DNA from 3 places in the Marinovum sp. PR37 genome. Region 2 is predicted to be linked to each of the others. Evidence: riboswitches for the same ligand, from Rfam matches in the RefSeq annotation. Region 2 holds a riboswitch; each other region holds the start of a gene.
The links. A riboswitch is a leader RNA that binds a small molecule or an ion and turns the genes downstream of it on or off. The one in region 2 is predicted to bind cobalamin.

Region 1: it holds a riboswitch for cobalamin, as region 2 does, so the genes downstream of both, PVW49_RS05610 (TonB-dependent receptor plug domain-containing protein) here and bluB (5,6-dimethylbenzimidazole synthase) in region 2, are expected to answer to the same signal.
Region 3: it holds a riboswitch for cobalamin, as region 2 does, so the genes downstream of both, PVW49_RS23065 (ABC transporter substrate-binding protein) here and bluB (5,6-dimethylbenzimidazole synthase) in region 2, are expected to answer to the same signal.

Annotation. Positions count from the first base shown of each region.
Region 1 is NZ_JARAML010000004.1:228,028-231,295, forward strand. It holds gene rsmH (16S rRNA (cytosine(1402)-N(4))-methyltransferase RsmH) at 1-73, opposite strand, end outside; gene mraZ (division/cell wall cluster transcriptional repressor MraZ) at 77-583, opposite strand; cobalamin riboswitch at 1,428-1,623, shown strand; gene PVW49_RS05610 (TonB-dependent receptor plug domain-containing protein) at 1,739-3,268, shown strand, end outside.
Region 2 is NZ_JARAML010000004.1:49,844-53,111, forward strand. It holds gene PVW49_RS04780 (TRAP transporter substrate-binding protein) at 1-309, opposite strand, end outside; gene PVW49_RS04785 (hypothetical protein) at 332-514, opposite strand; gene PVW49_RS04790 (LacI family DNA-binding transcriptional regulator) at 669-1,730, shown strand; cobalamin riboswitch at 1,770-1,951, shown strand; gene bluB (5,6-dimethylbenzimidazole synthase) at 1,998-2,681, shown strand; gene cobS (adenosylcobinamide-GDP ribazoletransferase) at 2,687-3,268, opposite strand, start outside.
Region 3 is NZ_JARAML010000047.1:9,245-12,512, reverse strand. It holds gene queD (6-carboxytetrahydropterin synthase QueD) at 1-213, shown strand, start outside; gene queE (7-carboxy-7-deazaguanine synthase QueE) at 210-917, shown strand; gene queF (preQ(1) synthase) at 933-1,397, shown strand; cobalamin riboswitch at 1,580-1,794, shown strand; gene PVW49_RS23065 (ABC transporter substrate-binding protein) at 1,850-2,893, shown strand; gene PVW49_RS23060 (FecCD family ABC transporter permease) at 2,929-3,268, shown strand, end outside.

The DNA of each region.
Region 1 (3,268 bases), 180 kb from region 2:
CCGCCGCGATCAGCGGTCGGATCAGAACGGGGATATGCGGGGCCGCGGGGGGTGTGACAGCAGCGGCGGCCATGGCTCAGGCTCCCTCTGCCGGTCCATCGAGGAAGGACAGCGGGTCAAAATCCTCGGGCAGCTCGTCGAGCCACTCTTCGGTCTTGGCCAGCTCTTCCTTCTCGTAGGTGTCCGGGTGCCAGATTTGAAAGGTGTCACCTGCGGCGATGAAAAAAGCCTCTTTTTCCAGTCCGATCTTGTCCCGCAGCTTGGCGGGCAGGACCAGGCGGCCGGTCTCGTCGACGTTGGTGGGATAGGATTGGCCGTGAAACAGCCGTTGCAGCATCTTGCGCTGCATCGACCCGCGCGGCATGGCATCGATCTTGGCGTCGACCTCGTCGATCGCCTCCATCGTGTAACATTCGAGGTAGTTGCGCCGGTGATCGCCGTAGACAATCACGAGCTCGGGGTTTTCGCCGGATTTCCAATTCGGATCAGCAGCTTCCAGCACACGGCGAAACAGGGCCGGGATCGACACCCTGCCCTTTGTATCCACCTTGTGGCGGCTTTCGCCTCTGAACCTGCGGCTCACTGTCCTGCCGTCCTTTGCCCGCGCCCCCGCGAAACCCCCCATGTCTTGGATGTAAAAACGGCGGATTGATCTGCTGCCACTGATCAACCCGCCGCCTGTCCCGCTCTTGCGGGATGTCCAGCTGCGCGCGCCACCTGGGGGGATGTCTGCTCGCCCGCGCGCCGGATCTCTGTTTCACGATGAAAGGCGGATGCCTGTATGAAACCTGTTTTTGCTTTTGTTCGGAGTTGGTTGCGGGGTCGTTTGCTGCCCCTATCTCCGTCCCTCATCGTGGTATAAGGGATGCCATGGGAAATTATGGAAATCAACAGGCAAAATTGGGAAAGACCCACATCATATTGTCCACACCCCCTGTGGAAAACAACATCTTGGGGTAAAATTGATACTGTTTTTGGAATTTATAGCGGAAGCGGCTTTTTGCTCATACCATATATAGTAATTGAGGCGCTGTGGCTTTTTTCCCACGAAATCCCGGAATTTTCGGGGCAGCGCCGTGATTTACCCGTTTCCCCAAATTCCGCCGCGCCTGCTTTTGCGGATTTTGGCAATTCCGGCGCTGTGACTCACACACGAATCACGGAATCGAGAGCCAATTCTTGATTCTGTCGCCGCACCGGATTGGGCCGGTGCCATGAATTCCCATCCATCCCACGATTTCCCGTATGTCCCTTGGTTTCCCGGCGCGGTCCTGATTTCCCGCCGGGGCCGCGCCCGCCCGCCAGGGCCATTCAGGCCCTCTGCGGCCATGGATTCCCAAAAAGGCGCCGGCGTGGCCGCCATGCCGCACCTGAAGCCGCGTGACGGGGCGTGCGAATTGCCGTCTTGCCAGGCTGAGCCGGCACAATTAGACGAAGCCTGTCTTGGTTCGGGCCTCGCAAGGGGTTCGTGAAAAGGGAACGCGGTGCAAAGCCGCGACTGCCCCCGCAACTGTGAGCGGCGAGCACCTTCGGAAACTGCCACTGTGGCCACCGGCCGCGGGAAGGCCCGGCGGATGCAACGACCCGCGAAGTCAGGAGACCTGCCAGGAGCTCACCCTATCCCGACGCGGGGCGCGTCACGGATAACGGCAACCCCGTCGCGGTGACTTCACTGAAACGGTGGGCGCTGTTCCCTCCGAAACGTCAATCGGCCCGACCGGCCTTCGAGGGATACAAAATGACCCGCTCCACCCTGATGACCAGCGCCGCGCTCTCCGCGCTCTGTGCCACCCCTGCTCTTGCCCAGGACGACGCCTATGATCTCGGCGTGCTGATCCTTTCGGCCGGGCTCGAGGCGGCACCCGCCGACGAGACCGGGGTTTCCGCCGCCGTGATCACCGAGGACGACCTGGAGGCCACCGGCGAGACCCGAGTGATCGATTTTCTCGCCCGCCAGCCCGGCGTGACGATCCGCGCCACCGGCCCGCTGGGCACCTCTGCCGGGGTCTCGATTCGCGGCGTCGGGCAGAACAACATCCAGGTACGCGTCGATGGTATCGACGTATCCGATCCGAGCGGCACCCAGGTGGCCTTTGATTTCGGCGGGCTGATGACGTCGGACATCTCGCGCATCGAGATCCTGCGCGGCGCGCAATCGGCGCTTTATGGCTCCGAGGCGCTTGGCGGGGTGATCAACATCACCACCAAAACCGCCGACAAGGACGGGTTCGGCGTGCAGATCGCCTCGGAATACGGCAGCTACGAAACCCTGCGCAGCGCCGTGACCCTGACCACGGCCGGCGATGGCTACGACAGCGCGCTGACCTTTTCTCACGCCCGCTCGGACGGATTTTCCGCCGCCGACGAAAACGACGGCAATGACGAGGAAGACGGCTTTTCGGCCACCCGGCTGAGCTTTGCCGGCTCTTACGAACTGGGCTCGCCCGATCTGGTGATGCATCTGTCGTTCTTCGACGAGCGCTCGGACTATGAATATGACGAGGCCTCGGGCGGCGTGGTATCTGACGGCAGCCCCGACGAGCTGACGGTCAAGAAACAGAACGGCGCCCGCATCGGCTTTGATTTCGTCACCGGCGCGGTGGATCATTCGGTCTCGGCCGCCTGGTTCCGCATCGACCGCACGCTGACAGGCACCTCGGCCAGCTTTGGCGGCATCTCCGACGACCGCTTCGACTATACCGGCACCCGGATGGAATACCGCTACCAGGGCGGCGTCGATCTTGGCGCCACCGCGCGGCTGGCCTTTGGCGCCGATCACACGATCGAGGAATTCGACACCGCCGTGGCGCTGGACCACACGATTTTCGGCCTCTTTGTCGACGGACAGAGCCAGGACACCACCGTCAACGGCACCTTTGCCGAACTGACCTGGGCACCGAACGAGATGTGGAACCTCTCGGCCGCGCTGCGCCATGACGTGCATTCCGAATTTGGCGGCCATACCACCGGCCGTCTCTCGGCCGTCTATCGCCCGATGGATGACCTGATCTTCCGCGCCAATGCCGCCACCGGCTTCCGCGCGCCTTCGGGCTACGAGCTTTACGACGGCTTTGCCGGCAACCCCGATCTCGATCCCGAAACCTCGAAGAGCTTTGATCTGGGCGTCGAGAAGCGCTACGGCGAGACCGCCTTTGTCCGCGCCACCGCCTTCCATGTCGAAGCCGAGGACATCATCGACTATTCTTTCACCACCTTCGGTTACGTGCAGGCCGAGGGCACTTCGACCCGGCAGGGGCTGGAGCTGGCC
Region 2 (3,268 bases):
CTGGCCGCCGGGGGCAAGCTTGACGTAGACCTTGCCGTTGGTGGCGTTCTGGATGTTTTCCTTCAGGTCGAGCTGCATGATCGGATAGCTGCGCGACGCGCCCAGCACATAGGCGGTGGCCAGCGTCATCACGTGATCGGCGGCGGCCATGCGCTCTTTTTCCTCCCGGGCGGTCTGGGCCGCCGCCTCGCTCGACCAGAGCATGCCACCGGCACCGGCCACCAGCGCCGCGGTAAAGCTGCCGGAGCCGGCAAGTTTCAGAAAATTGCGGCGCCCCATCGCGGCGCGTTCAAGATTGTCACGATCCATGTTTTCCTCCCAAAATGGTTCGTTAGCTGCGGTCGGACTTCTCCGCCGCCTCTCGCCGAAGAATCGCGAGAACAAAGGTCACCGAGGCCGCAAACAGCAGCAGCATCTCCCCCACGTCCCCCAGAAACTGTGCGCCTCCCAAAGCGCCGACGAGCACGTTCGCGACAAAGACTGCAAACAGAGTGATTGCTGAGATCAGAAACACGGGCAGGTCCTTTCCACGACTCGGGCAAGACAAATGTAAGCGCTTACAGTCGCTCAATGCAAGCGCTTACATGACAAGCCGCGTGTTTTCCTGTTATATGCTTGTCAGCGATGGTTTTTTTATAGTGCCGCAAAGGCCGGAATCGGGAAAACTGATGGTTAAAGTGCCGAATCGACGTCAGGACAGCCGCCAGGGGAGCGACACGCCGAAACTCGAGGATGTCGCCGCCCGTGCCGGCGTTTCGACGGCAACGGTCTCGCGCTGCCTGAACAATCCGGCGGTGGTATCGGACGCCACCCGCAAGAAGGTGCTCGATGCGGTGCGCGCCATGGGCTACGCGCCGAATTTCGGGGCCCAGGCCCTGGCCGCCCGGCGCACCAACACCTTTGGCGCCATCGTCCCGACGATGGAAAACGCCATTTTCGCCCGCGGACTTCAGGCCTTTCAGGAGGCATTGCGGCAACAGGGCATCACCCTTCTGGTGGCCTCTTCCTCCTACAGCCCCGAACTCGAGGAACAGCAGATTCACAGCCTTGTCGCGCGCGGCGCCGATGCGCTGCTCCTGATCGGCCATGACCGGCCGCCAAAATGCTACAGCTTCCTGCAAAAGCGCCAGGTGCCCTATGTGATCGCCTGGGTCTACGACGGCGACGAAGGGCGGGTTTCAATCGGCTTCGACAATCGCAAGGCGATGAAATCCCTGGCCGACGCGGTTCTCGACCGGGGCCACCGCAGGCTGGCGCTGATCACCGCCGACCGCCGCAACAACGACCGCGCCCGGCAGCGGTCGCAGGGGCTGGTGGATGCGATGACGGCGCGCGGATTGGACCCGGAGACCCTGGCCGTCGTCGAGACGGCCTATTCCATCGCCAATGGTGCACAGGCGCTGGAGCAGCTCATGCACACCACCCCGCGCCCCACGGCCGTGATGTGCGGCAACGACGTGCTGGCGGCCGGCGCCCTGACCCAGGCCCGCAAGATGGGGCTCGACGTGCCCGGCGATCTGTCGATCACCGGCTTCGACGACATCGAGATCGCCGAGATCGTGACCCCGGCGCTGACCACCGTGCATGTGCCCCATCGCAACATGGGCAAGGGCGCGGCCAGTCTTCTGTTTGCGATGCGCGCCGGCGAAGACCCCGGCCCCAGCGTCGAGCTCGAGGCGACGGTTATCCTGCGCGACTCGCTGGGGCCGGCGCCCGACCGGGCCCCCTGACCTGCCGCACTCTCGGCGCTTGTCTCTGCGACCGGTCGATCTATAGTCGCGCCACCAGGTGCCCCGAGAGGGGAGAATCGGGAAGCCGGTGCAAGACCGGCGCGGGCCCGCCGCTGTGAGGGGGACCTGTCGGACATTTTGCCACCGGGCCCTGCGGCCCGGGAAGGCGTCCGCCGGGGAGGAACCCAAGCCAGAAGACCGGCTTGGTGACACCAGGTTCCGTGGCTGGACACCACGGGCCGCTGTCAGCCATGCGGAGGCCATACCATGCTGCACCCCCCCGCGCCCGCTCCGGCGCGCGTCTTCTCTTCTGCCGAACGCCGTGCGCTCTATGACGTCATCGCCGCGCGCCGCGATGTGCGCGACGAATTCCTGCCCGATCCGATCGCCCCGGACCGGCTGCGGCGGATACTCGAGGCCGGTCATGCCGCGCCGTCGGTCGGGCACATGCAACCCTGGAACTTCATCCTGATCCGCGACCCGGCGCAGAAACACCGCATCGCCAGCGCCTTTGCCGCCGCCAATGACGAGGCGGCGGAAATGTTTCCCGAAGAGCGGCAATCGACCTACCGGTCGCTGAAGCTCGAGGGCATCCGCAAGGCGCCGCTCAACATCGCGGTGACCTGCGACCGCACCCGGGGCGGCAAGGTGGTGCTCGGGCGCACCCACAATCGCGACATGGACCTCTATTCGACGGTCTGCGCGGTGCAGAACATGTGGCTTGCCGCCCGTGCCGAGGGCATCGGCATGGGCTGGGTCAGCATCTTCCGGCCCGACGATCTGCGCGCCATTCTCGGGCTGCCGGATCACGTCGAGATCGTCGCCTACCTCTGCCTCGGCCATGTCTCCGAGCTCTTCGACCGGCCCGAGCTGGCGGCGCGCGGCTGGCGGCAGACCCTGCCGCTCGACAGTCTGATCATGACCGACCGCTGGGAGCCGGCCGGCGCATGAGCGGCTCAGCCCGGCCAGAAGGTGGCCAGAACCGCCCAGCAGAACGCCTCGGCCAGAAGCTGCGTCGCGCCCAGCACGTCGCCGGTGATCCCGCCCAGCTTGCGCCGGGCCAGAACGCCGGTGCCGGCGGCGACCACCGCGCAGGTCGCGGCCAGCGCCACCCCCTGCCAGCCCACCGCCAGACCGGCCAGCAGCACCACGGCGGCGGCGCTCAGCCGCGCCCGGCCGGAGCGCCCGGCCGCCATCCGGCCCATGCCGTCGGAACGCGCGGCGGGCTGGGTCTCCTGCAAGCCGATCATGGCCACCCGGCTGAGCGCGCCGATGACGAGGAACGGCGCCAACCCGGCCGCCGCCCCGAGCGAAGACAGCGCCGCCAGCCAGAGCGCGACGATCAGGATCAGTGCCAGGACACCGTAGCTGCCGACCCGGCTGTCGCGCATGATCTCGAGCGCATGGGCGCCGTCGCGCCCGCCGCCGATGCCGTCGGCGAAATCCGCCAGCCCGTCGAAATGCAGCGCGCCGGTGGCCAGCGCCAGCGCCGCCAGGGCGAGCACCGCCGCCACCGGGGCCGGAGCGCCCGACGCCAA
Region 3 (3,268 bases), on a different contig from region 2:
GGTTTCGTGCGCGACTACCACGATCTGAAACCGCTCAAGAGCTATATCGACGATCAATTCGACCATCGCCATCTGAATGACATTTTCGATGTGCCCTCCACCGCCGAGCACATGGCCCGCCATTTTTACGACTGGTGTGCCGCGCGTTGGCCCGAGACCAGCGCCGTGATGATCAGCGAGACGCCGAAAACCTGGGCAGAGTACCGGCCATGACCCTGCGCATCGCCGAGATATTCGGGCCGACGATCCAGGGCGAGGGCGCATTGATCGGTGAGCCCACGGTTTTTATCCGCGCCGGTGGCTGCGACTACAGGTGCAGCTGGTGCGACAGCCTGCATGCCGTTGAAAGCCGGTATCGCCATACTTGGGCGCCGTTGAGCGACGTGGAAATCTGGGATGAGGTGCTGCGTCTTTCGAACGGTCAGCCGTTGACGGTCTCGATCAGCGGCGGCAATCCCGCGATCCAGGATTTCGCTCCGGTGATCGCGCGGGGACGTGCGGCGGGGTATCGCTTCGCCTGCGAGACACAAGGTTCCTTGGCCAGAGATTGGTTTGCGGAGCTCGACACGCTGGTTTTGTCGCCGAAACCCCCCTCGAGCGGCGAAACGGTGGACTGGGATGCCTTCGATGGCTGTGTCTCCGCCGGCAAGCCGGCGCGGCAGTCGGTGATGAAGATCGTCGTCTTCGACGAGACCGATTACCAATGGGCCAAAGCCGCCCATGCCCGCCACCCGGACCTGCCGCTCTACCTCCAGCCGGGCAACGCCGAGGTCGACCCCGACACGCCGGTCGATCTGCGGGCCCTGTCTGCCCGGCTGGAATGGCTGACCGACAGCGCGATGGCCGACGGCTGGTTCGCCCCCCGCATCCTGCCGCAGCTTCATGTCCTGATCTGGGGCAACAAGCGCGGCGTCTGACCTTAAGGAGCCCCCATGTCCGAAAATATCTACAGCGATCTCAAGCAGCTTGGCGGCGAAACCCGCATTCCCGCCAGCCCGGAAGAGGCTGAACTGGAGCGTGTGCCCAACCCACAGGCCGACCTGGCCTATAATGTGCGCTTCACAGCGCCGGAATTCACCTCGCTCTGCCCGATGACCGGACAGCCGGATTTTGCCCACCTGGTGATCGACTACGTACCCGGCGCCTGGCTGGTGGAATCGAAATCGCTGAAACTGTTCCTGACCTCCTTTCGAAATCATGGTGCGTTTCACGAGGATTGCACGATCTCTATCGCACGCCGCCTGGTCGATTTCCTCGAACCGCAATGGCTGCGGATCGGCGGCTACTGGTATCCGCGCGGCGGCATTCCGATCGACGTGTTCTGGCAGACCGCCCCGCGTCCCGAGGGCCTCTGGCTGCCCGATCAAGGCGTGCCGCCCTATCGCGGCCGGGGTTGAAAAGCAGAGCAAGCGTTTCGGGACTGCCAGGTTGGCAGCCGCTACTCCCCGACAATTGTCAAATGGGGGAGTAGCACGCAAAAAGGCATTCAAAAACTGTGATTTAAAATGGCGCGCCTTTGCAGGCAGGTGATTGAATTCGCCACCGGAATAATCCGGCTTGACAAACCAGGTTGTGAAGAAGAACTTCCGGCGCGAACGGTTCCCAATCGGGATGAAAAGGGAACCCGGTGCCAAGCCTTCTGGCTTGAACTCCGGGACTGCCCCCGCAACTGTAGGCGGCCGTTTCGACCCATTCGCCCGTCGGGCGATGCCACTGTGTCACAGAACAGGCACGGGAAGGCGGGTTGGAACGATGGCCGCGAGTCAGGAGACCTGCCGTTCCGGCCTGCGATGGAGCAGAGCCGAAATTTCAATGCGCACCGGACGGGGTGTCCGGAAAAGGAGCGTCAATGATCCAAATAGCTCGCGGCCGCGGTCGTATCCTCTGTGTGCTTGCAACTGCCATTCTCGCATCAACTGCCTTGCGGGTTCAGGCCCAGGCAACCACCTATCCTCTTGAAATCCGCAACTGCCAGAGGGACTTGATCCTGGATGCAGTTCCGGAGCGCGTGGTGGCGATCGGACAGGGCACAACCGAAATCCTGCTCTCGCTCGGCCTGGCCGACAAGATCGTCGGTAGCGCAATCTGGCTGGCGCCTTTGCCAGAGGAATTGGCCGAGCAGGGCCAAGCCTTGCCGCGGCTGGCGGATAACTCGCCCAGTTTCGAAGCGGTGCTGGACACCCGCCCCGATTTCGTCGCGAGTCAGTGGATCAACGACATCGCTCCCGAACAGGCGCGGGTCGGCACCTTTTCCCAGTTCGGAGATTTCGGCATTGCCACCTATGTGTCGCCGGCCGAATGCGCCAAAAGCGATTTCAGCACCGGCAGCGGTGACGGAGCCCGGTCTCAGGCCTGGTCCATGGACCTACTATCCCGCGAGATTGCTGAGCTTGCCGGCATTTTCGATGTGTCGGGCGCCGGTGCGGCTCTGATCGAACGCAACGCGGCGCGGATCGAAACCGCAAAGGCACATGTACGCGGGCTGCAAGCACGCGACGTTTCGGTTCTCTTCTGGTTTTCCTCACCGCAGACCGAGGGAGAAGCCTATGTGGCCGGCCGTTACGGGGCCCCGGCTTGGATCTCGGATGTCGTCGGGGTTCGCAATGTCATCACCTCGGAAGAAGAATGGCCGCTGGTGGGATGGGAAACAATTTCGGGCCTCGACCCGGATGTAATCGTGCTGGGAAAGATGGATCGGCGCCGTCTGCCGGCCGATGACGTCGCCGCCAAGCGCGCGTTCCTGCAAAGCGATCCTGTGGCCAGTCAGCTGAGCGCAGTGCGCAATGGCCGGTTGATTGAAATGGACGCTCAGTCGATGAACCCGACTCTGCGAGCGGTAGATGGGGTCGAAACGCTTGCCGCCGGCCTACGAGCCTTCGGCCAAGCACGGTGATCGCCGAGGCGCGCCCCGCGCCCAGGTCGCGCAGGATGGCCCTTGGGCCGTTTCTGCTGCTCTCGGCCGTGGCTCTGGTCCTTGCTACGGCGGGGGCCATTTTGCTGGGCGAGATTGCGGTAACGCCCCGTGACGTGACCCGAACGCTGGCCAACCGTATTCTGGGCTTGGATCTGGAAGTCGATCCGATCCGGGAAGGCATCATCTGGCACTATCGTCTCAGCCGTGCCGCCGTTGCGATCTGTGTCGGCGCGGCTCTGGCGGTCTGTGGCACCGTTCTTCAGGCTCTATTGCGCAATCCGCTGGCCGAACCATATTTGCTTGGTATTTCGGCAGGGGCATCGACCGGCGCGGTCACGGTGATTGTTCTGGCGC